DNA from 4 places in the Paenibacillus sp. FSL R7-0210 genome. Region 3 is predicted to be linked to each of the others. Evidence: riboswitches for the same ligand, from Rfam matches in the RefSeq annotation. Region 3 holds a riboswitch; each other region holds the start of a gene.
The links. Region 3 has a riboswitch for cyclic di-GMP ahead of MKY64_RS24120 (transglutaminase-like domain-containing protein). Riboswitches for the same ligand answer to the same signal wherever they lie in the genome.
Positions count from the first base shown of each region.

Region 1: linked by a shared signal. The riboswitch ahead of MKY64_RS22320 (PA14 domain-containing protein) and the one ahead of MKY64_RS24120 (transglutaminase-like domain-containing protein) in region 3 are both predicted to bind cyclic di-GMP.
Region 2: linked by a shared signal. The riboswitch ahead of MKY64_RS25380 (anti-repressor SinI family protein) and the one ahead of MKY64_RS24120 (transglutaminase-like domain-containing protein) in region 3 are both predicted to bind cyclic di-GMP.
Region 4: linked by a shared signal. The riboswitch ahead of MKY64_RS24935 (choice-of-anchor A family protein) and the one ahead of MKY64_RS24120 (transglutaminase-like domain-containing protein) in region 3 are both predicted to bind cyclic di-GMP.

Region 1 is NZ_JBBPAR010000001.1:5,278,857-5,283,838, forward strand. Features, by position in the region: gene MKY64_RS22320 (PA14 domain-containing protein) at 1-2,324, opposite strand, end outside; cyclic di-GMP riboswitch class I at 2,339-2,419, opposite strand; gene MKY64_RS22325 (sugar phosphate nucleotidyltransferase) at 2,557-3,930, opposite strand; gene MKY64_RS22330 (hypothetical protein) at 4,794-4,982, opposite strand, start outside.
Region 2 is NZ_JBBPAR010000001.1:6,005,583-6,010,564, reverse strand. Features, by position in the region: gene MKY64_RS25385 (2-oxoglutarate dehydrogenase E1 component) at 1-1,623, opposite strand, end outside; cyclic di-GMP riboswitch class I at 2,119-2,222, shown strand; gene MKY64_RS25380 (anti-repressor SinI family protein) at 2,257-2,400, shown strand; gene MKY64_RS25375 (helix-turn-helix domain-containing protein) at 2,546-2,878, opposite strand; gene MKY64_RS25370 (TasA family protein) at 3,200-3,790, opposite strand; gene MKY64_RS25365 (TasA family protein) at 3,828-4,424, opposite strand; gene sipW (signal peptidase I SipW) at 4,524-4,982, opposite strand, start outside.
Region 3 is NZ_JBBPAR010000001.1:5,708,530-5,713,511, forward strand. Features, by position in the region: rRNA gene MKY64_RS24115 (16S ribosomal RNA) at 87-1,647, opposite strand; gene MKY64_RS24120 (transglutaminase-like domain-containing protein) at 2,013-2,822, opposite strand; cyclic di-GMP riboswitch class I at 2,836-2,916, opposite strand; cyclic di-GMP riboswitch class I at 2,990-3,071, opposite strand; gene MKY64_RS24125 (class D sortase) at 3,197-3,850, opposite strand; gene MKY64_RS24130 (GtrA family protein) at 3,918-4,322, opposite strand; gene MKY64_RS24135 (glycosyltransferase family 2 protein) at 4,312-4,982, opposite strand, start outside.
Region 4 is NZ_JBBPAR010000001.1:5,905,159-5,910,140, reverse strand. Features, by position in the region: gene MKY64_RS24950 (YukJ family protein) at 1-547, opposite strand, end outside; gene MKY64_RS24945 (ASCH domain-containing protein) at 645-1,067, shown strand; gene MKY64_RS24940 (hypothetical protein) at 1,430-1,795, opposite strand; cyclic di-GMP riboswitch class I at 2,545-2,637, shown strand; gene MKY64_RS24935 (choice-of-anchor A family protein) at 2,719-4,982, shown strand, end outside.

The DNA of each region.
Region 1 (4,982 bases), 430 kb from region 3:
GCCTGGCTTGGACTCTGCCACATCAGCCGCGCTTTTGCATCCCCTTGATTCTCATAATACTCTACCTGAATATCATACAGCTCGCCTGCGGTCAGGCTGATGCTGCCCATGCGTTCGGTGCCGCTCTGCTTCACCCAGCTGTCAATCACAAGCTCACCGTTCACCCGTACGCGGATACCGTCATCAGAAGTGGTGTAGATCTGATAAGTCTCCGTGTAGAGTGGCTTCATCTTCCCGCTCCAGCGGACAGAGAAGAAGTCTATGCCGATAGCGGCATCCGGCGTGCCTTGGCGCCAGTTGAAATCAAGCACAGCATCGGTACGCACTACAGCGGGTTCGCCCGATAACGTCATGTTATTGAAGTATTCCGCGTACAGTCCATTGGCAGCAGGAACTTCTACCGGCGGATCCGCCGGTGTTGCTGTAGGAGAAGGAACGGGAACAGGAACCGCTGTCGGCGTAGGCACCGGTGTTGGCGTTGGTGTCGGTACTGGCGTCAGTGTTGGTGCTGGTGTTGGCATTGGTGTCGTTACTGGTGCCGGCGTTGGTGTCGGTGCTGGTGCTGGTGCTACTGTCGCTGCTGGTACCGTGGTCGGTACTGCTGTTGTAGCCGGAGCAGGTATGGATGTGTTGCCTGCTCTGGAGAAAAGCGCACTTGCAGGCACGGTTCCCTTCACCTGGCTGGGGCTCTGCCACATCAGATGGACATTCGCATCGCCTGCATTCTCATAATACTCTACCTTAATATCGTACAGTTGCCCGGCAGTCAAGGCTATGCTTCCTGTGCGGGCAGTTCCGCTCTGCTTGACCCAGCTGTCAATGACTGCTGTGCCGTTCACCCACAGGCGGATACCATCATCCGATGTAGTATAGAACTGATAGGTCTCACTGTAAGCCGGCTTAATCTGGCCGGTCCAGCGGATCGAGAAGTAGTCTACACCGAGTGCAGCATTAGGAGTACCCTGGCGCCAATTGAAGCTGATGACATCATCGTTACGCACCATAACCGGCGTTCCCAAGAGCGTCATGTTCTTGAAGTATTCTCCAAGCAAGCCATTCTGGGCAGGCTTACTGTCCGTATCACCGGAGGTTGGGACCGGCTTCGGAATCGGCGCAACGGTTGGTGTTGCCGTTGGTGTCGGTGTTACAGTCGGCGTTGGTGTTGGTGTTGCAGTCGGCGTTGGTGTCGGTGTTGCAGTCGGCGTTGGTGTCGGTGTTGCAGTCGGCGTTGCGGTAGGCGTTGGCGTTGCCGTTGGCTTAGGAGCCGCCGCCGGAGCAGACCAGGCCTTATATTGGTCACGGGTCAGTGTGTAGCTGTCATTCATGAAATTCTTGATCGTAGCCGTGCTGTTATTCTCATAGAGCATCTTGCCCCAGTTCATCATGAACACATAATTCTGCTGGGTCAGCTTCAGCTTCGAGATGTTCGGCATTTCGCCGTTCTCGCCGATGCCGATCGGTTTGCCGCCAGCCAGGCTGGTCAGATCATCATGATATTTATTCGAGTAGTCGTTATTATATATATCTGCTGCCAGTACATCCACTCTGTCCGCGCCCGGATAGGTCCGTGCATAGGGATCAGAGTTGGCATTCGGCGCATTCGGGTTCCATACCCAAATCAGATTATTTAACTGATGAACGTTCACGAACCGGTCATACATAATATTCCATAGTGCAGTGAAGTTGTCTTTCTTGCCCCACCAGAACCAGCCGCCGTTCATTTCATGGTACGGTCTCCAGAGGATCGGAACCTTAGCATCCCGCAGGCTTTTCAGAGAGACAGCTACTTTATCCAGATCGGTGATCAGCGCATTATACTCTGGCGTGCCGGGGGTTACGTATTTGTTAAATTGCGCCTGAGTAATTGGCTTCTGCACATTGGACCATTCGTACTTGGTGCCCGGCAGACTCTGGTGGAAGGTCATGGCGACAATGCCGCCCGCTCTGGACCAGTTCGTTGCACTCCAGACGATATTTTTGCGTTGTGCAGCTACTCCGCTCTCGCTCTGTCCACCGATTGCTCCAAGCTCATACCCATGCAGTGCGGCGTATTGTCCGCTTGTTCCCTTCAGCTTGTTGCTCAGCTCATCCGGACTTTCGAAATAGTCATGCTGCCCTGTAATGATTCCGTTCCCGGAGATCTCATAGAGACTGTTCAGCAGCTTGACCGCCTCGGCTGAAGCATTAGGATTCACTGGTGCCCCTGTAGAGGAAGCAGCCTTGACAGTGGACGGGGCGATTCCCAGTCCCACGGGTACAGCAGACAATACCACGGCCAGCGACAGCACAGCGCAGAGCAAACGAGACTTACGGTAAGTTTTCACAATATTCTCTTCCTTTCGGTAGCCAGGCTGCCACTCTTGCGAAGGCCCTATAGCTTTGCGTCCCTATCTTTCGATTAGGTTTGCCATTGTCGTTTTGGAAGGATCAATCCCTCTTACCGTAAGTATCGTCGATATGCAAATTTAATGTAGAGTAAAAACAAATTTTGTCTGAAAAATAGTTCTAAATGCCTGATTTAAAATTGTAACAATTGGTTAAATAGATAAGTTAGACCTACGAAATGAACTGATGTAGAGCGATATCCTCCCAGTCCAGAGTAATACGGATATTGTCCTCCTCTACCAGCTCAGACCCTGTCTGCACCTCAATGAACTCCACATCGGTAAGAGCAAGAATGGCATGCTTGGTTCCTTCCGGTATCCGCACCACATCTCCCGCCTTCACCTTATGCATCTTCTCATTGATGACAATGCTGGCTTCCCCGCTGACGAAGGTCCAGATTTCACTGCGTTTGTGATGCAGCTGGTAGCTGATATTTTTGCCCTCATTGATGAAAATCCGCTTGGTCAGCACCTCGTTGCCTTCGTCATATTTCACATAATCGATCACCTTGTAGTGGCCCCAGCGGCGCTCTTCGTACATCGGTCTTTGTTCAAAAGTCTTCAGCACTTCCTTGATCCGCGGACTCTCGGCCTTGTGCGTCACCAGAATGCCGTCCGGGCTGGCGGCGATAATCAGATCCTTCGCCCCGATTACCGTGATTGGAATATCCAGCTCGTTAATGAGGCAGGTGCCTTCGGAGTCAGCGGTGATAAAGCCTTTGCCGACATGGTTACTGGTCATTTCCTCGGTCAGCGTATTCCAGGTGCCCAGGTCTTTCCAGAATCCGGCGTAAGGCTGCACGACGATGTTCTCTTCTTTCTCCACCACTTCGTAATCGAAGCTAATCGAGGACAGCAGCTTATACTGCTTCTGCAGCTCCTCGTAATTGAGCGGCAGCCCTTTGCGCTGCAGGATATCCAGCAGGTAACCCAGACGGAAGGCGAACACTCCGCAGTTCCAGAGCGCTCCCCGCCTGATTAGCTCCTCAGCTTGGATGCGGTCCGGCTTCTCCTGGAAGTGGCTCACTTGCAGGTAACCATTCGCTCCCGCATCTGCGCCCGTTGGAATAATGTAGCCGTATTTCTCCGAAGCATGCTCGGGAACTACGCCCATCAGCGCCAGGTTCGCCCCGCTCACCAGCATGGTGTTCTCCAACTGCAGCACCGTTTCGAAAAAGGAGGATTCCACGTATGGGTCCACCGGCAGAATCGCCACGGTCTCGCTTGGGGACACCCCCGCGATGGAATACAGGTAGGCCGCCGTCAGCGCAATAGCCGGGAAGGTATCCCGCCGCTCCGGCTCTACAATGATCGGCACCTCGCTGCCGAGCTGGCTCTGGATCATCTCCACCTGGCTGCGCCCGGTCGCCAGATACGAGGACCCGGCCATGCCGTTCTCCTCCAGCTGTCTCCATACCCGTTGTACCATTGATTCCGGTTCACCTGCCGGGCTTGCCAGTACCTTCAGAAATTGCTTGGAGCGTGAATCATTGGACAACGGCCAGAGCCGCTTGCCGGAGCCGCCTGATAGAAGTACTAGTTTCATAGTGAACCCTCCATATCGTATTGTTATTGGGTATTTCTTGTTGCCGGAGCTGTGAGTTAAAATCCCGCCTGTTATGAGGGTCGCTGCAAGGAATTTTGGGCTTACGGCCGCTGTTGTCTCCAGATGTTGTTGATTATATTGCTTGCAGCAGATAACATCCGGAGACAAAGGCGGACGCTACCGCTCCTACAGCTCCAAAATTCCTCTCCGCTCCATTTCATAACAGGCTTGTGATTTTATATCCGCTTCGCCCGCTGGCGAAGCTCCCGGCTAAAGATCCGATATTGCCGCTTGTGGTAGCGGCAAGGGGAGCCGGGCCGCCGCTATGCTTGCGCGGCAGCAGTGGTAGCCTGTTGCCGGCAGCCTGCCTTCACGACAATTGAATCCCTGGTTGCCGCCTACTGTTGCGGCGGAGAAAAATCCAAAGGCTCAAAGACTCTTAAGTGCCGCTTGTTCCAAGGCGTCGCCGCTGACCTAGCGGCTGGAGAGAGCAAGAGTATAAGGCAACAGAAGCCAAGACAATGTAATTCAAGACGGCAATTCAAGACCTGGATTCAAGACTCTTGTGCCAAGGGCTCGCCGCACAAGTTCGCGGCGGCAGAAGCTGGTTAGTTAAGTACTAGGCACTAGTGCTCCTCATTTCCTCCATTTGGCCCATATCCGAGAAATCAGGTGCACTTGTGCTCTTCATTTGCTCGTTTAACCAACATTCCTGGGATTCAGGTGCACTTATGCTCTTCATTTGCTCGTTTAGCCAACTTTCCCGGGATTCAGGGGCACTTGTGCTCTTCATTTGCTCCATTTGGCCCGCATCCGGGAAATCAGGGGCACTTGTGCTCCTCATTTGCTCCATTTAGGCAACTTTAAGCACCATCAGAGGGATTTATCTCCTTCATTTCATCGCTCAGCCCACTTTCGGCGCATTTAATGGGATTTATCCCTCTCATTTCGCCGTCCAGCCCGCTTTCGGCGCATTTAATAGGATTTATCCCTCTCATTTCGCCGTCCAGCCCACTTTCGGCGCTTTTAATGGGATTTATCCCTCTCATTTC
Region 2 (4,982 bases), 300 kb from region 3:
CGCGACGGCGGTTTTGGACTCCGCATTCTTCTGCTTGCCTTCCTTCATCTGATCGAAGGCCTGCTGGAGGACACTCTCCGCCTCGGCAATCATGTTCTTCAGATCATCGGCTGTGATTACCTTCTCGCGCTCCAGGCGTTCTGCATAAGCGCGGTACACAGTAGGGTGGTTCCGCACTTTGCCGTACACAATCGGCTGGGTCGTCTCGGGATCATCCATTTCATTATGTCCGTGGCGGCGGTAGCCGATCAGATCAATCAGGAAGTCCTTCTTGAACATATGGCGGTAAGCGCTGGCCAGACGGACTGCGGCAATGCAGGCTTCCGGGTCATCGGCATTGACATGCACGACCGGAATCTCATACCCTTTGGCCAGGTCGCTGGCATAATGGGTGGAGCGGGAATCCTCGCTCTCGGTGGTGAAGCCGATCCGGTTATTGACGATAATATGCACGGTACCGCCATTCTGATAACCCTGCAATTTGCCGATATTAAGCGTCTCAGCGACAATGCCTTCGCCAGGGAAGGCTGCATCGCCGTGCATCAGCACAGCCATAGCCTTGCTTGTGTTCAGCTTAGGCAGTCCCGGAGCGTTGCGTTCTTCCTGTGCGGCGCGTGTGAAGCCCTCGACGACAGGATTGACGAATTCAAGATGGCTCGGGTTATTGGCCAGCGTGATCCGGGTACGCACGGTCTCGCCTTCGCGGACGGCACGGTCAGCCCCGAGATGGTACTTCACATCACCGCTCCACCCGTAGGTCACGCCCATGGAGCCTTCCGAAGGGAACAGCTCTTTGTTCGGCGAATGATGGAACTCTGAGAAAATAATATCATAAGGCTTGCCCAGAATATGGGCCAGCACATTAAGTCTTCCGCGGTGGGCCATACCCATCAGGATATGCTCGGCGCCGTCATGCGCGGCAGCCCGCACAATCTCATCCAGCATCGGCACAAGGGCATCATTGCCCTCCAGGCTGAAGCGCTTTTGGCCGACGAAGGTCTTGTGCAGGAAGGTCTCGAAATGCTCCACCTGAACCAGCCGCTTCAGCAGCTCTTTGCGTTCTGTATTATTCAGCGGGGCAGGGGAGGTCATCGATTCCGCCTGGCTGTTGAGCCAACGCAGCTCGCGTTCATCATGCACATGCCCGAATTCATAAGCAATGGTCTGTGTATAGGCCTGGCGCATTCTGTGGACGGCATCCATTGCGGTATGCACATCCGCAGGGGCATTATCCCAGATCAGCGAAGCGGGCAGGGCATTAAGATCCTCGCGGGTAAGCTCGTAGGTCTCCAGCTCCAGCCATTTGGCCATCGGGTTCGTGCTGCGCTCCAGCGGGTCAATGTCTGCGGCCATATGGCCATATATTCGAATATTGGCGATCAGCTTCGAGGCCTTGACAGCCTTCTTGAGCCACTCGGCATCTGCTGATACGGCAGGCCTTGGAGCCCTCTCGGCATCGGGTGCCAGTGGAGGGGGGCCGGATACGGTGAAGAGATCGCGGTAATGCTGTTCAACAGAAGAGGGGTCCTTGACAAATTGCTCATATCTTTCTTGGATGTAGCCCAGGTTGGGGCCGTAGTATTTGCTCCATACTGTGTCGTTATAGGGCTCTTTGACTGCCATGAATAGGTCCTCCTAACGGATAAACTCCACGCGAGGCATCCAGTGTGCCACTTGGCGGAGCTGCAAATGTTTGCGGTTTCATTCTCATCCTATTGTGCTACTTTCCGGCGGGGTAATCAATTCATACTTTCGGTCAATCCGTTCGCAATTTGGCATGATTCATTACAGTATTCATACGGAACTATCATAAATAGAAAAAACTCATATAACAGCCCGTTATACATACAAATGGGTAATTGTCTCTATACGATGTTGCGTGCAGCGGTAAGTCGGGGCGGATGGGGTTCCCTTTAGTATATTTAAACTATTAGCTAGTGTTTGAACTTGGAACTGGAAATATTTATACAAGCCGCTGGCAATTTCAGCTAAGTTTCCTCACATTTTTTCATAAAAAAATTCCAGAAAACGACACACTAATTGCGTATGATCTTGTATAATGTTATTGCGGAGAACGGTTTCATCGATTCTTGCCAGATCCTTTCATGATGGAAAGGGTCCAGTAAAAGGTAAACCTGCCGAAAGACAGGGGCACAAAGTCTCGGATCTAAAGTAGAAATACTACAAAGTAGCAATACTACTATGATGGCCGGACTGCCTGGGGACGCGAAAATTCTAGGAGGAGATTTCTTGGATATGTCCAACCAGGGGAATGACGAGCTGCAGGCAGTAGATCTGGATTTAGAATGGGTGCACTTGCTGATGTCTGCCAAGCAGGCGGGGATCGCGGCGGAGGATATCCGCCGGTTTCTAAGTGAGAAGGCGCTCCAGGCGATGTAAGGGCGGTCATCATTGTTCGGATACATACAGAAAAGGCACAGCGTCCGGTACGCTGTGCCTTTTCTGTATGCCGCTTGAAAGGCTGCCTTCGCCGAAGGCGGCCTCCCTGCCGTGCGGAGTCTTCCCTGTGGCATATAATGCCCGTCTAGTTGTCCTTTTGTTCCATGCGCCATTTCTGGTAATCGAGGAATTCCTTGAATTCGCGTTTGCTTATACCGGAGGCCATGGCCTCCTGAACAAGCCGGAACCATTCCCCGTCCAGAGCCTGTTCTTCCGTCTCTGCCAGTCCGCCATACAACAGTGCATGAATGGATACCTGAAGCGCGTCAGCGATTTTTTCGATGAATTGAATGGAGGGGTTGGATTGAATGTTCCGTTCCACATTACTGAGGTATGATTTCGCCACATCAGCCTTATCGGCAAGCTCGGATAACGAATAGCCCTTCTCCAGCCGGAGTTTGTGGATGCGGCTTCCCATAGTATCTGACACGATTACAACGCCCTCCGTACTTTTTTTGGTGAAAAATAAGAAGTGATATGCTTCGCGCTATACATTCTCCTTATCTTTCTCGTTGAAACGGTACCGCCCGTTCAAAGGCCGGCAAAGCCGTTTTCTCTTGTCAGTATAACAAAAATCCGCAAAACGGACAAAAATCCTTGAACCCGGCAGCGGGGAAAAAGAAACGGCATACCCGGCCCGGATGAGGGAGGATATGCCGTCTTGATGGATTGTTGAAACGCTGCCTTCCTAATAAAAGGACGGCAAAGCTATTTTCACTTGTATAGGCTGGCCCCTGATCTACTTGGCTTCTCCCACTCCTTGAAGAGCATCGAAGGTCCAGTTCAGAGCTAAGCCGTCACCCTGGAAAATGTTCTGATCGAGCGTGTTGTCTACGAATTCGAAGGCGATCTTGAAGGTCTTGGACCCGGCGGCGGCAATCCCTCCTGGCAGTACACCTACTGCTACGAGATCGTAGCTGGGGGTGTTTTTCAGATCCTTCAGGGAGATCTCGGACAGCACATGACCGCTTAGTGAACCGCCGGTGTACGTATTATCCAGGAGCTTGACCTTGAAGTGGTCTCCGAGATCCTGGCCCGCGTTATCGCCCTTGGCATCGGTCACGGTGTAAGTGGTGGCAAGCTTGAGGAATTTGATATCCAGTGTGCCGTCATTGGACAAGGTGAAGGTGCGGACGGTGTAGTCTCCCGGCTTCAGATTCGTCAGCGCTACCGGAGTATTGAAGGAAGAGCCGAGCTTCAGCGTACCCGCTGCGAAGGTTGCCGTGCTGGTAGCTGTGGAGCTGAAGTAAGCGAAGGTGCCCCCGCCGATTAAAGACAAGCCCAGTGCTGCCGATGCTACGCCAAGACCCAATGTTTTTTTGATACCCATTATTTATTTCCTCCTCGAATGGTTTGTTTTTGTGGAATTATTTGAGCGTGCCTTTTTCCTGGTTGGCTTCGAAATTCAGAGTCAGTGCAAGCGTGTCGCCCTGATAATAGTTCTGCGGCTGGAGGGTCTCCTTGAAGGCGAATTGGATGGTCAGGTTATCCGAGGTGCCGGCTTTGATGCCGGACTTCTCTCCGCCTAAGATCGCTCCGAGAATTCCCCGGGCCACCAGATCGGGACTCTCCTGCTCCAGATCGGCCAGCGAGATGACCAGGAGCGGCGATTCCTTCTTATCCTTGTTCACGAGGAAGGTCACAATAATATCATCCTTGAAATTATGGGAGCCGTTGTCTCCCTGGGCGTCTGTAATGGCCGATGAGGTGCGCAGTACCACTTTGGGAATATTGAGCGTCCCGTCATTTTTAAGTTTGAAGTCCCGTAAGACCGTATCACCCGGCTTGAGATTGCTGAGATTAACAATGACGGAGGGGTCAGATTGCAGTGATAGGGTTCCGTTGTTAAAAGAAGCTGAGGAAGTAGAAGTGCTGCTGAAGTAAGCGAAGGTGCCTCCGCCGACCAGGGTTAAGCCTAATGCTGCCGATACAACGCCGAGACCTAATGTTTTTTTGACGTTCATTTGTTCATCCCTCTCTTATGAGTCTGCTTTGTGCATAGCCGGTGCTTCCGGCAAGCTGTATTGTGGCTCCGCGTTTCGTAAACGGGAGAGGACAATTGATCATTGTACGAGATCAGTCAGAGTATCCGGCCCGCCGCTGCTGGCTGCGGATGACGGGGCATTCTTCTTTTCCAGTGCTGCAACGGCCTTCCAGGAAGAATACAGCGCGTAGAGAAGCAGGAGCAGTCCGGGAATAATCATCAGCACTACGCTTCCGGCTTTGGAGACTGCGAAGCTCATGGCATAGCCCACATAGGGGACGGTCACGCCGGTGTACTCACCTACCACATTCGTGGAACTGACGGCTGCGGTGTCGGCTGAATCATTATTGTCGCCCTTGGTGGTGTAGCTGGCTTCCCCCAGAGCACTGTTCAGCTCGGCATCGACCACGCGGTGGGTAATCAGAATATTATCGGGATTCAGAAAAGTGATCACATCGCCCTTCTGGAACCGGGTCATATCCCCGCCCGGCTTAATGGCCACAATGGAACCGGTCTGGATGCCGGGCTCCATGGAGCC
Region 3 (4,982 bases):
TCAAAACTGACCAACGAGTGAGCAACTAGCCGACCGGCTAGATTTAAGATTTGAATGTCTTCATTGCAGAAGACCATTCTCCATAGAAAGGAGGTGATCCAGCCGCACCTTCCGATACGGCTACCTTGTTACGACTTCACCCCAATCATCTACCCCACCTTCGGCGGCTGGCTCCCTTGCGGGTTACCCCACCGACTTCGGGTGTTGTAAACTCTCGTGGTGTGACGGGCGGTGTGTACAAGACCCGGGAACGTATTCACCGCGGCATGCTGATCCGCGATTACTAGCAATTCCGACTTCATGCAGGCGAGTTGCAGCCTGCAATCCGAACTGAGACCGGCTTTGCTGGGATTGGCTCCACCTCGCGGCTTCGCTTCCCGTTGTACCGGCCATTGTAGTACGTGTGTAGCCCAGGTCATAAGGGGCATGATGATTTGACGTCATCCCCACCTTCCTCCGGTTTGTCACCGGCAGTCACTCTAGAGTGCCCAGCTTCACCTGCTGGCAACTAAAGTCAAGGGTTGCGCTCGTTGCGGGACTTAACCCAACATCTCACGACACGAGCTGACGACAACCATGCACCACCTGTCTCAACTTTCCCCGAAGGGCACCTGATGCATCTCTGCTTCGTTAGTTGGATGTCAAGACCTGGTAAGGTTCTTCGCGTTGCTTCGAATTAAACCACATACTCCACTGCTTGTGCGGGTCCCCGTCAATTCCTTTGAGTTTCAGTCTTGCGACCGTACTCCCCAGGCGGAGTGCTTACTGTGTTAACTTCGGCACCAAGGGTATCGAAACCCCTAACACCTAGCACTCATCGTTTACGGCGTGGACTACCAGGGTATCTAATCCTGTTTGCTCCCCACGCTTTCGCGCCTCAGCGTCAGTTACAGCCCAGAAAGTCGCCTTCGCCACTGGTGTTCCTCCACATATCTACGCATTTCACCGCTACACGTGGAATTCCACTTTCCTCTTCTGTACTCAAGTCACCCAGTTTCCAGTGCGACCTCAGGTTGAGCCCAAGGTTTAAACACCAGACTTAAATAACCGCCTGCGCGCGCTTTACGCCCAATAATTCCGGACAACGCTTGCCCCCTACGTATTACCGCGGCTGCTGGCACGTAGTTAGCCGGGGCTTTCTTCTCAGGTACCGTCACTCCGGCAGCAGTTACTCTACCGGACGTTCTTCCCTGGCAACAGAGCTTTACGATCCGAAAACCTTCATCACTCACGCGGCATTGCTCCGTCAGGCTTGCGCCCATTGCGGAAGATTCCCTACTGCTGCCTCCCGTAGGAGTCTGGGCCGTGTCTCAGTCCCAGTGTGGCCGTTCACCCTCTCAGGTCGGCTACGCATCGTCGCCTTGGTGGGCCGTTACCCCACCAACTAGCTAATGCGCCGCAGGCCCATCCCCAAGCAGCAGATTGCTCCGCCTTTCATTCTTCTCTCAGGAGAAAAAAGAAATTATCCGGTATTAGCTACCGTTTCCGGTAGTTATCCCAGGCTTGAGGGCAGGTTGCCTACGTGTTACTCACCCGTCCGCCGCTAAGTTTGAAAGGAAGCAAGCTTCCTCTCAAACTCCGCTCGACTTGCATGTATTAGGCATGCCGCCAGCGTTCGTCCTGAGCCAGGATCAAACTCTCCAAATTGGTATTTAGAAAGAGCGATTGCTCATTTTGAAACATCTGACGAGAATTTACATTCTCATTTTTGGATCTCACCGAAGTGATCTCCGATACTCACTCGTTGTTCAGTTTTCAAAGATCAAGCTCGTTGTTAGTGTCGATGTTGTCGTCACCAGCAACTCTTATAATATATCACGTTCATCTGAGCAATGCAAGCTTTATTTTTGAAATCACTTATTTAAGTAATCTCTCATTTCCTTTGCCGCTCCAACAACGCTTATTTATAATAACCTATCCTTCTATTAAAAAGCAACCTTTATATAAATAAAAATAACCCGCTTAATGACTAAGCGGGTTATTCTCAGATAATGCTATAGTTACAGCTATTCTTAGTAGAATTTCGCTGCAGTATATTTGCTTGCTGATTTGATCAGTTCTGTTGATGCTGTTTTCTTACCCAGACCTGCATCCACTGTAGTATCAATCGTCACCCATTTGCCGTTCAGGAACACTTCGTTCCAGGCATGGTATGAAGTTACATAGCTTGTATTCCCCATAACCAACTTGGTTGGAATCCCTTCACTGCGGAGCATAGTAGCGAACAAGGAAGCGTAATCGTAGCAGATACCTTTGTTGGTAGCCAGTGTATTGTCGTTGTTCGGAATATAATCTGTGCTTACGCTGTTGGCCAGAGAGTAGTCATATTTCACGTTAGCTACGATGTAATTGTAGATAGCCTTAACTTTGTCTGCATCTGTGGTCAGACCCTTTGTAAGCTGTGCTGCCTTTTGAACGGATTTATCGGAAGAACTCCACTTTACATTCTGTACAGAGCTCAAATATACGGCATTCACATTGCTCATTGAAAGAGATACAGTCTCGGAAGATAGTACTTTGTATTTGTTGCCGGTAGTATTCTCAAGAACGGAGACCTTGTAAGAGCCATTACCTTGTTGCAGCGGGAACGTCTCGGTCGGTTTGGAAGTGTATAAGTTGTAAGTATAGCTGTTATTGTCCTTGGTAATCATGAGCTTCATCTTCTTGTCTTTAGGAACATCGTACGATACCCCGATAACCCCTTGATCAAGTTGTCCAACATTTAACCAGCTTGAATCTGCATTTGCTGCTTGAGCAGTGCCTGTCTGCACGGAAGTGACGATCACAAAAAGTGTAATCAGCATTAAATAAAACTTCTTCATGGATAAAACCCCTTTCGGTAGCTGGCTGCCATTCTTACGGGAAGGCCCTTTAGCTTTGCGTCCCTACCTTTCGATAGGTTTGCCGTTATCGTATAAGCTTTATCTGTCCAATCTACTGCCACATAATGACAGATTCAGAATGAAAACAAACAAAAAAAGCCTCTTCATTCGGTAACTGGCTGCCATCCATGACGGGAAGGCCCTGTAGCTTTGCGTCCCTACCTTTCGATAGGTTTGCCGTTATCGTGTATTAGCTTTCATAGTTATAGCTTACCATATCTCAATCTATTAGCAAGACCCAAATCACTAGATTCCCGCAAAAATAGACTAAAATTTTATGTTTTTTGACCTTTCTCAGCATTGTCCTATGACAATCAGGTCAACTTTGCATGAATAATGAGTCTGTGGGTAGGGTTGACAAGCGGATCACAGGTAATGAGGGTCAGAATCTTATCATCATCCTTACCCTTCAGAACTGAAATATCGGTAGGCTCTACAATAGATACATCATATACAACATATTTGTATTCCTGTCCGCTTGTAATAACAGTAATGGCATCCCCTTTACCGACCTCATCCAGTCTGTTGAACAGCCGCCCTGCCGTTCTTGACCGATGTGCCGCAATCGCTGCATTGCCTACCGCGCCAATCGGAGCTGTCTCCTTCATATGCGCCGCCGCATGCTTCATATTGGTCTTGGTGGCGCCCTCCAGTACAGGCAGCTTCAGATCGATTTTATCGATTTCAATAATAGCGGTGATCTTGCCTCCCACTTCAATCTCGGGCGCTGTAGTGGGCACCGGCTCTTCCGCACCAGACTCTTCCGCCAGCAGCTGGGTGACTTCCGCATAAGGCTTGCTCAGATCCTGGCTGGCAGGAGCCGTAGCCGAAGGAACGATTTCACTATAGGCCTGTTCAGCCTCTTCCAGCAGCTTCTGCTGCTGACGGTCCTCGTACCATTCGCTTCCTTTGGGGTAGAGCATAATCAGGACCCCGGCAAGTATAATCAAATAGGATAACTTCCGCATGACAATCGCCTCCGCAATATAGAATAAGTGCTGCCCCCGCAGGGGACGGGGAAGACATACTGTACCTCTAGAATACCCACTTCCGGCTTCCAAAGAAATTAATGATTACTGTAACAAAGGTAACCAGCACCTTGGCCATCAGCACCTGGACTCCCAGCCGATCAGTCAGCAGATGAATCAGCAGCACCGAAATGCCCAGCACCAGCAGATTCAGCACAATAAATCTTACTAGCTGCATCCGGTCAAAGCGGCCATCCCCGCCTCTGTCCCTTCCCTTGAAGGTCACCTTCTTATTCCAGAAAAAGCTGTTGGCCGTCCCGGCACTGTAGGAAATAATCTGTGCAGGGGTGTTAAGCATGCCCAGGGAATGCAGCAGGGTAAATACTGCAAAATCAATGAACGTGTTAAGCAGGCCCACCGCATTGAATTTCAGAAACTGGATCATGCCTGCGCGCCAAGCCTTATCTTGCATAATCGCTTGCCTTCCGCGTGTCTTCGGCCTCTGCCTCCGGGTAGCCTCGGGTCTCGCGTACGATATAAAGCGGTCTATCCTTAGATTCATCATAGATCCGTCCGATGTATTCCCCGATCACGCCCAGCAGCATCAGCACAATGCCGTTAAACAGCAGGTTCACCCCGACAATGGATGCCCAGCCCGGCACAGTCCAAGAGGTGAAGACTTTCTGGAATAAGACCAGGAACAGGTAGATGAAGCTGGAGAAGGACAGGAAGAAGCCGACATAAGAGGCGATTTTGAGCGGCTTGTGCGAGAAGGAGGTGATTCCGTCGAGCGCAAAGCGGATCATTTTTTTGAGCGGATATTTCGTCTCCCCTGCGAAGCGTTCCTCCCGCACATATTCCACCATGGTCTGCCGGAAGCCGACCCAGCTTACCAGCCCCCGTACATAACGGTTCTTCTCCTTCAGACCGCGCAGCACATCGCAGACCTTACGGTCGATGAGCCGGAAGTCCCCGGTATCTGTGGGAATCTCCACACTGGTCATGCTGCTGAGCAGACGGTAAAAGATTTTGGCTGTCACCTTCTTAAAGAAGGTCTCTCCGTGGCGCTTCAGCCGCTTGGCATAGACTACCTCGTAGCCTTCCTTCCACTTGGCGATCATCTGCAGGATGA
Region 4 (4,982 bases), 200 kb from region 3:
TATGAACGCCCTGCCCAGGGGAGAAGCCGAAGTACTTATCGGGCTTATCCTCTTCTGGTCCCCAAGGCTCGCCGAATACGTACAGGGTTGCATCCTGTTGCTGTGCCTCCTTGAGATAAGAGGTGATTTTATCATAAAGATTGTTGCGGGGATCGCTGTTTTCGGGTTCATTCCGGTTCGTATTAGGCAGAGCTACCATCTTACTGGGAATCACCAGGTTTCCCCTGATATAATCAAGGGCAAGGCTCCGGTTATGCCTGGTGATCTTCGTGAAGCCGGATTCAAGCGTGAGCCAACGGGCCGTTTCTTCCGCTTTGAAATGTTCGCCCACATAATAAAGCACCTGATTTGCGGTGTCCTCCGGTAAATGTTCCGCTTTTGCGCTTGATCTGATATTGATAGCCACCCTGTACTTTTTATTAATATCACCTTCAACCTCAACCAGTACCTGGACATGATTATTTTTGACACCTAGCTTATATATGGTATTCTCATTGGATAATTTGCATTTTAATACCCCGTACCCTTGATCTAATCCGTTACCCATAGTTCGTCAGTCCCCCTTCTTAGCTATTAATGTTTCCCATAGAAGGCCATAGTCATTCTGAGTAAAAAGGTGTTCAACAGAGGAGGCAAGCTGCATTATGAAATGCCTAACCATTCGCCAGCCGTGGGCCACGTTAATTGCGCTGGGAGAAAAACAAATCGAAACCCGGACCTGGCGGACCGCCCAGCGGGGAGAGTTAGCCATTCATGCCGGGATGCAGGTGAATAAGGCGATCTGCCGGACGGAGCCGTATCAGTCGTTGCTGGCACGTTACGGTTACACTGCGGACAACCTGCCAACCGGCAAGATCATTGCAGTCAGCCGCATTGCGGATTGCTGTGAGGTGACGCCGGAGCTTGCGCAGCAAGGCTGGCCGGGCGGCAATGAATATGTATTCGGCAATTATGCCGAAGGAAGGTATGCCTGGATGCTGGAGGAGGTTGTTCCGCTGGTACATCCCATACCTGCTAAGGGACGTCTGGGTTTCTGGGAATATCCTGTGCTGGAAGAGGAATTGTGAATTTCTTGACGGCAATGTGAAGAAAAATTGCTCCAGATTGGCTGTCAGCTGGTATAATTGGGATATTCGGCGGGAAATCTTCCTATATATAAGGAGAGTTGTGCTCTGAGGCGGTCTACCGCTGGAGAGGGGCAGAAATGCCGGGAAGGAGCGTATGCATAATAGATGGGAAGCCTTCTAATTGCATGGCTTTGTATGCTTTGTTTGTTTCTTGCGTTCAGGGATCAGGTAAGCCGGAGAATCCTGTACCCGGTAGCTGTGGTGGTGATATGCGGCACATTGGGGTATTGGACGTTGTTAATGTAGCCGCATCCGGGCGATCATTTAATGCAGAAGTCTGCCGCTTGCGGCAGGCTTCTTTGTTAGCGCTGCTCCATCTTCTCCATACCCAGATATCTGCGCATATGCAGAGTGGCCTGGGCGGCAATCACATCATCCAGCAGCAGCATCCGTTCGTGATAGCCCCTGCAGACAAATTTGGCTTCAACACCCGTCTCCAGCCGCTGCTGCTCATAGACCTTCAGACCACGTGCGCGCATTCCGGCACGGACCTCCCGCAGATCGGCAGAAGCGGCATGAGCGGCCGACTGGATTACCTCCAGATAAGGTGCAGGCGTGCGCAGCTCAGAGGCTATAGCAGAAGCATCGCGCTCGAAGGCGGATAGAATAAGCGGCAGCAAAATATAAGATTTGACCAGCAGGTTGTCCTGGCTCTCTGCTCTTTGCATCCTTCTCAACCCCTCGAAGAGAACGTATATTCGCATTGTAACTCATCCTTCAAAAAATAATCAATGGGTTTTATAAATTAACTCAAATAATGTGATATATTTCACAAAAAAATAAGATGAATTATTTTATATTAAAATTGAAATATTAAAGATTGAAAAATAAATCAGCTCAAAGGAGAATGGCAATGAGTCGTGAAGGAAGCCTCCGCCGTGGTTTGGTATTCGGGATCATTCTAAGTGTTCCGCTCTGGGTATCGATGATTGGCTGGGTTCAGCTGTTCGGGTCTGCCTAGGCGACATTTTATTCAAAATATATGAAGTCTATTAGCAGGTGTCGTCCCTATGGGCGGCACTTTTTTTTCGAGCTGAGGTGCCTGTAAATAGGTAAAATTGCATTGAACAGGAGCAGACAATGAGTAGGAGGGGTCTGAAGGCGATAAAATAGGACAAATGCATCAAATTTAAATAATATAAATTGATATTATTATAGGTAAGAGAGATAAACGGCTACAGCCAATCCTCTGATTTCTCGACTTTTTTCGTCAGCATATAAAAAAAGATTCGCCCCTGAAGCCTTATGATAAAAGGGTTAAATGAGGAATCTTCGCAAAAATAATTTCAAAAAATATACTGGGAATGGATTGACAACAGGGTGGGGGAGCGGATAAACTGAAATTAGTACAAAAGTAACAAATGTCATAGACTCAACAATGATCTTACATAAGCAAATCTTAATTGCATACCGAAATCATGTACAAACGCAAACCGTATCGAAAGAACGGGACGCAAAGTCAGGAATCTACTGTCTCTAAAGTTGAGGCTAGGGTCGTCCGGCCGCCGTGAAGCTAACCCTTCGTGGCGGTCTTTTTGTTGTTATAGTCGCGTGACAGATTCATAGAATAGTAACTAGGAGGTGTGGACTATTGAAGAAAAGAGTACGTAAAACAGCTGCCATCCTTATGGCAGGCCTATTGACCCTATCCAGTGCCTTTACGTGGGGGACGGATGTTAGAGCAGCTTCAGGGGTGCCGTATACGCCAACACCGGTTTTGGGGGTTGCAGGGAATTTTAATGCTTTTATCCTCGGGGATTTTAAACAAGCCAATGACCAGATTGAAGGCCGCCTGGCAGCGGCGGGGAACATTACCCTCTCCGGAGGATACGGAGTAGCCAGGGCATACAGGGATGCTTCGCCGACGGATGTACTTGTGGCCGGTAAGAATTTTGTACATTTAGGCAGTGGAGAGATCTATGGAAATGTGGTATTTGGGGATAGCTTTACAGCCAATGAGCCTGGTGTCAACATCAAAGGCGGGAAGAAAAATGCCAGCCCGATTGATTTTGCAGCCGAGCAGCAAGCTCTGATCTCCCGATCCACAGAGTATGGGGCCTTGGCCGACACGAATGAGATTGGCGATAATCATTATGGACAGCTCAAGATAAGTGCACCGGATCGTTTCAATGTAGTTCATTTGGATGCCTCGACACTGGCGAAGACCAACTATATCGAATTCAACATTGCACAGAACGCTACGCTGATTATTAATATAAGCGGGTCTACAGTCAATGTGCCGAGCTTTTCAATGAATAACGGCAGAGCCAGTCAGGTATTGTTCAACTTTTACGAAGCTTCTGAGGTGAATATCGCTTATACCTCATTCTTCGGGACGATCCTCGCACCTAGAGCGGATGTTCATTATGCCGGAGCAGAGCTGTACGGAACCCTGATTGCAAAATCTTTTAGCGGCGGGGTAGAGATGCACCTGGGATTGTACGAGGGAGAGGGGCCGCCGCCGAGTCCGACGCCGACCGCAACGCCGACACCTAGTCCATCACCGACACCAACGCCGACAGTGAAACCAACACCAACGGTAACGCCAACACCGACTGTGAAACCAACACCAACGGTAACGCCAACACCTACAGTGAAGCCAACACCGACGGTAACGCCAACACCTACAGTGAAGCCAACACCGACGGTAACGCCTACACCTACAGTGAAGCCAACACCGACCATAAAACCGTCACCTACACCTGTGTGCACTCCAACTCCAAAGCCAACACCGACTGTAAAACCGACACCAACGCCGACCGTGAAGCCGACACCAACGCCGACCGTGAAGCCAACACCAACGCCGACCGTGAAGCCAACACCAACGCCGACCGTGAAGCCGACACCAACGCCGACCGTGAAGCCAACACCAACGCCGACCGTGAAGCCAACACCAACACCGACCGTGAAGCCAACACCAACACCGACCGTGAAGCCGACACCGACCGTGAAGCCAACACCAACGCCGACCGTGAAGCCGACACCAACGCCGACTGTGAAGCCGACACCAACGCCGACCGTGAAGCCGACACCAACGCCGACTGTGAAGCCAACACCAACGCCGACTGTGAAGCCGACACCAACGCCGACTGTGAAGCCGACACCAACGCCAACGGTGAAGCCAACACCGACGCCGACCGTGAAGCCAACACCAACGCCGACCGTGAAGCCGACACCAACGCCAACGGTGAAGCCAACACCGACACCAACAGCGGTGCCGACGCCAACACCAACGGCAGTTCCGACACCAACGCCAACAGCGGTACCGACACCAACGCCAACAGCAGTACCGACACCAACGCCAACGGCAGAACCGACACCAACGCCAACGGCAGTACCGACACCAACACCAACGGCAGTACCGACACCAACACCAACAGCAGTACCGACACCAACGCCAACGGCAGTACCGACACCAACACCAACAGCAGTACCGACACCAACGCCAACGGCAGTACCGACACCAACGCCAACGGCAGTACCGACACCGACGCCAACAGCGGGACCGACACCAACGCCAACGGCAGAGCCGACACCAACACCAACGGCAGAGCCGACACCAACACCAACGGCAGAGCCGACACCAACGCCAACGGCGGTACCGACACCAACGCCAACGGCAGAACCGACACCAACACCAACGGCAGAGCCAACACCAACACCGACGGTAGAACCAACACCGACACCAACGCCAACGGCAGAGCCGACACCAACACCAACGGCAGAGCCAACACCAACGCCGACAGCGGAACCGACACCAACGCCAACGGCAGAACCGACACCAACACCAACGGTAGAACCAACACCAACGCCGACAGCAGAGCCGACACCAACGCCAACGGCAGAACCGACACC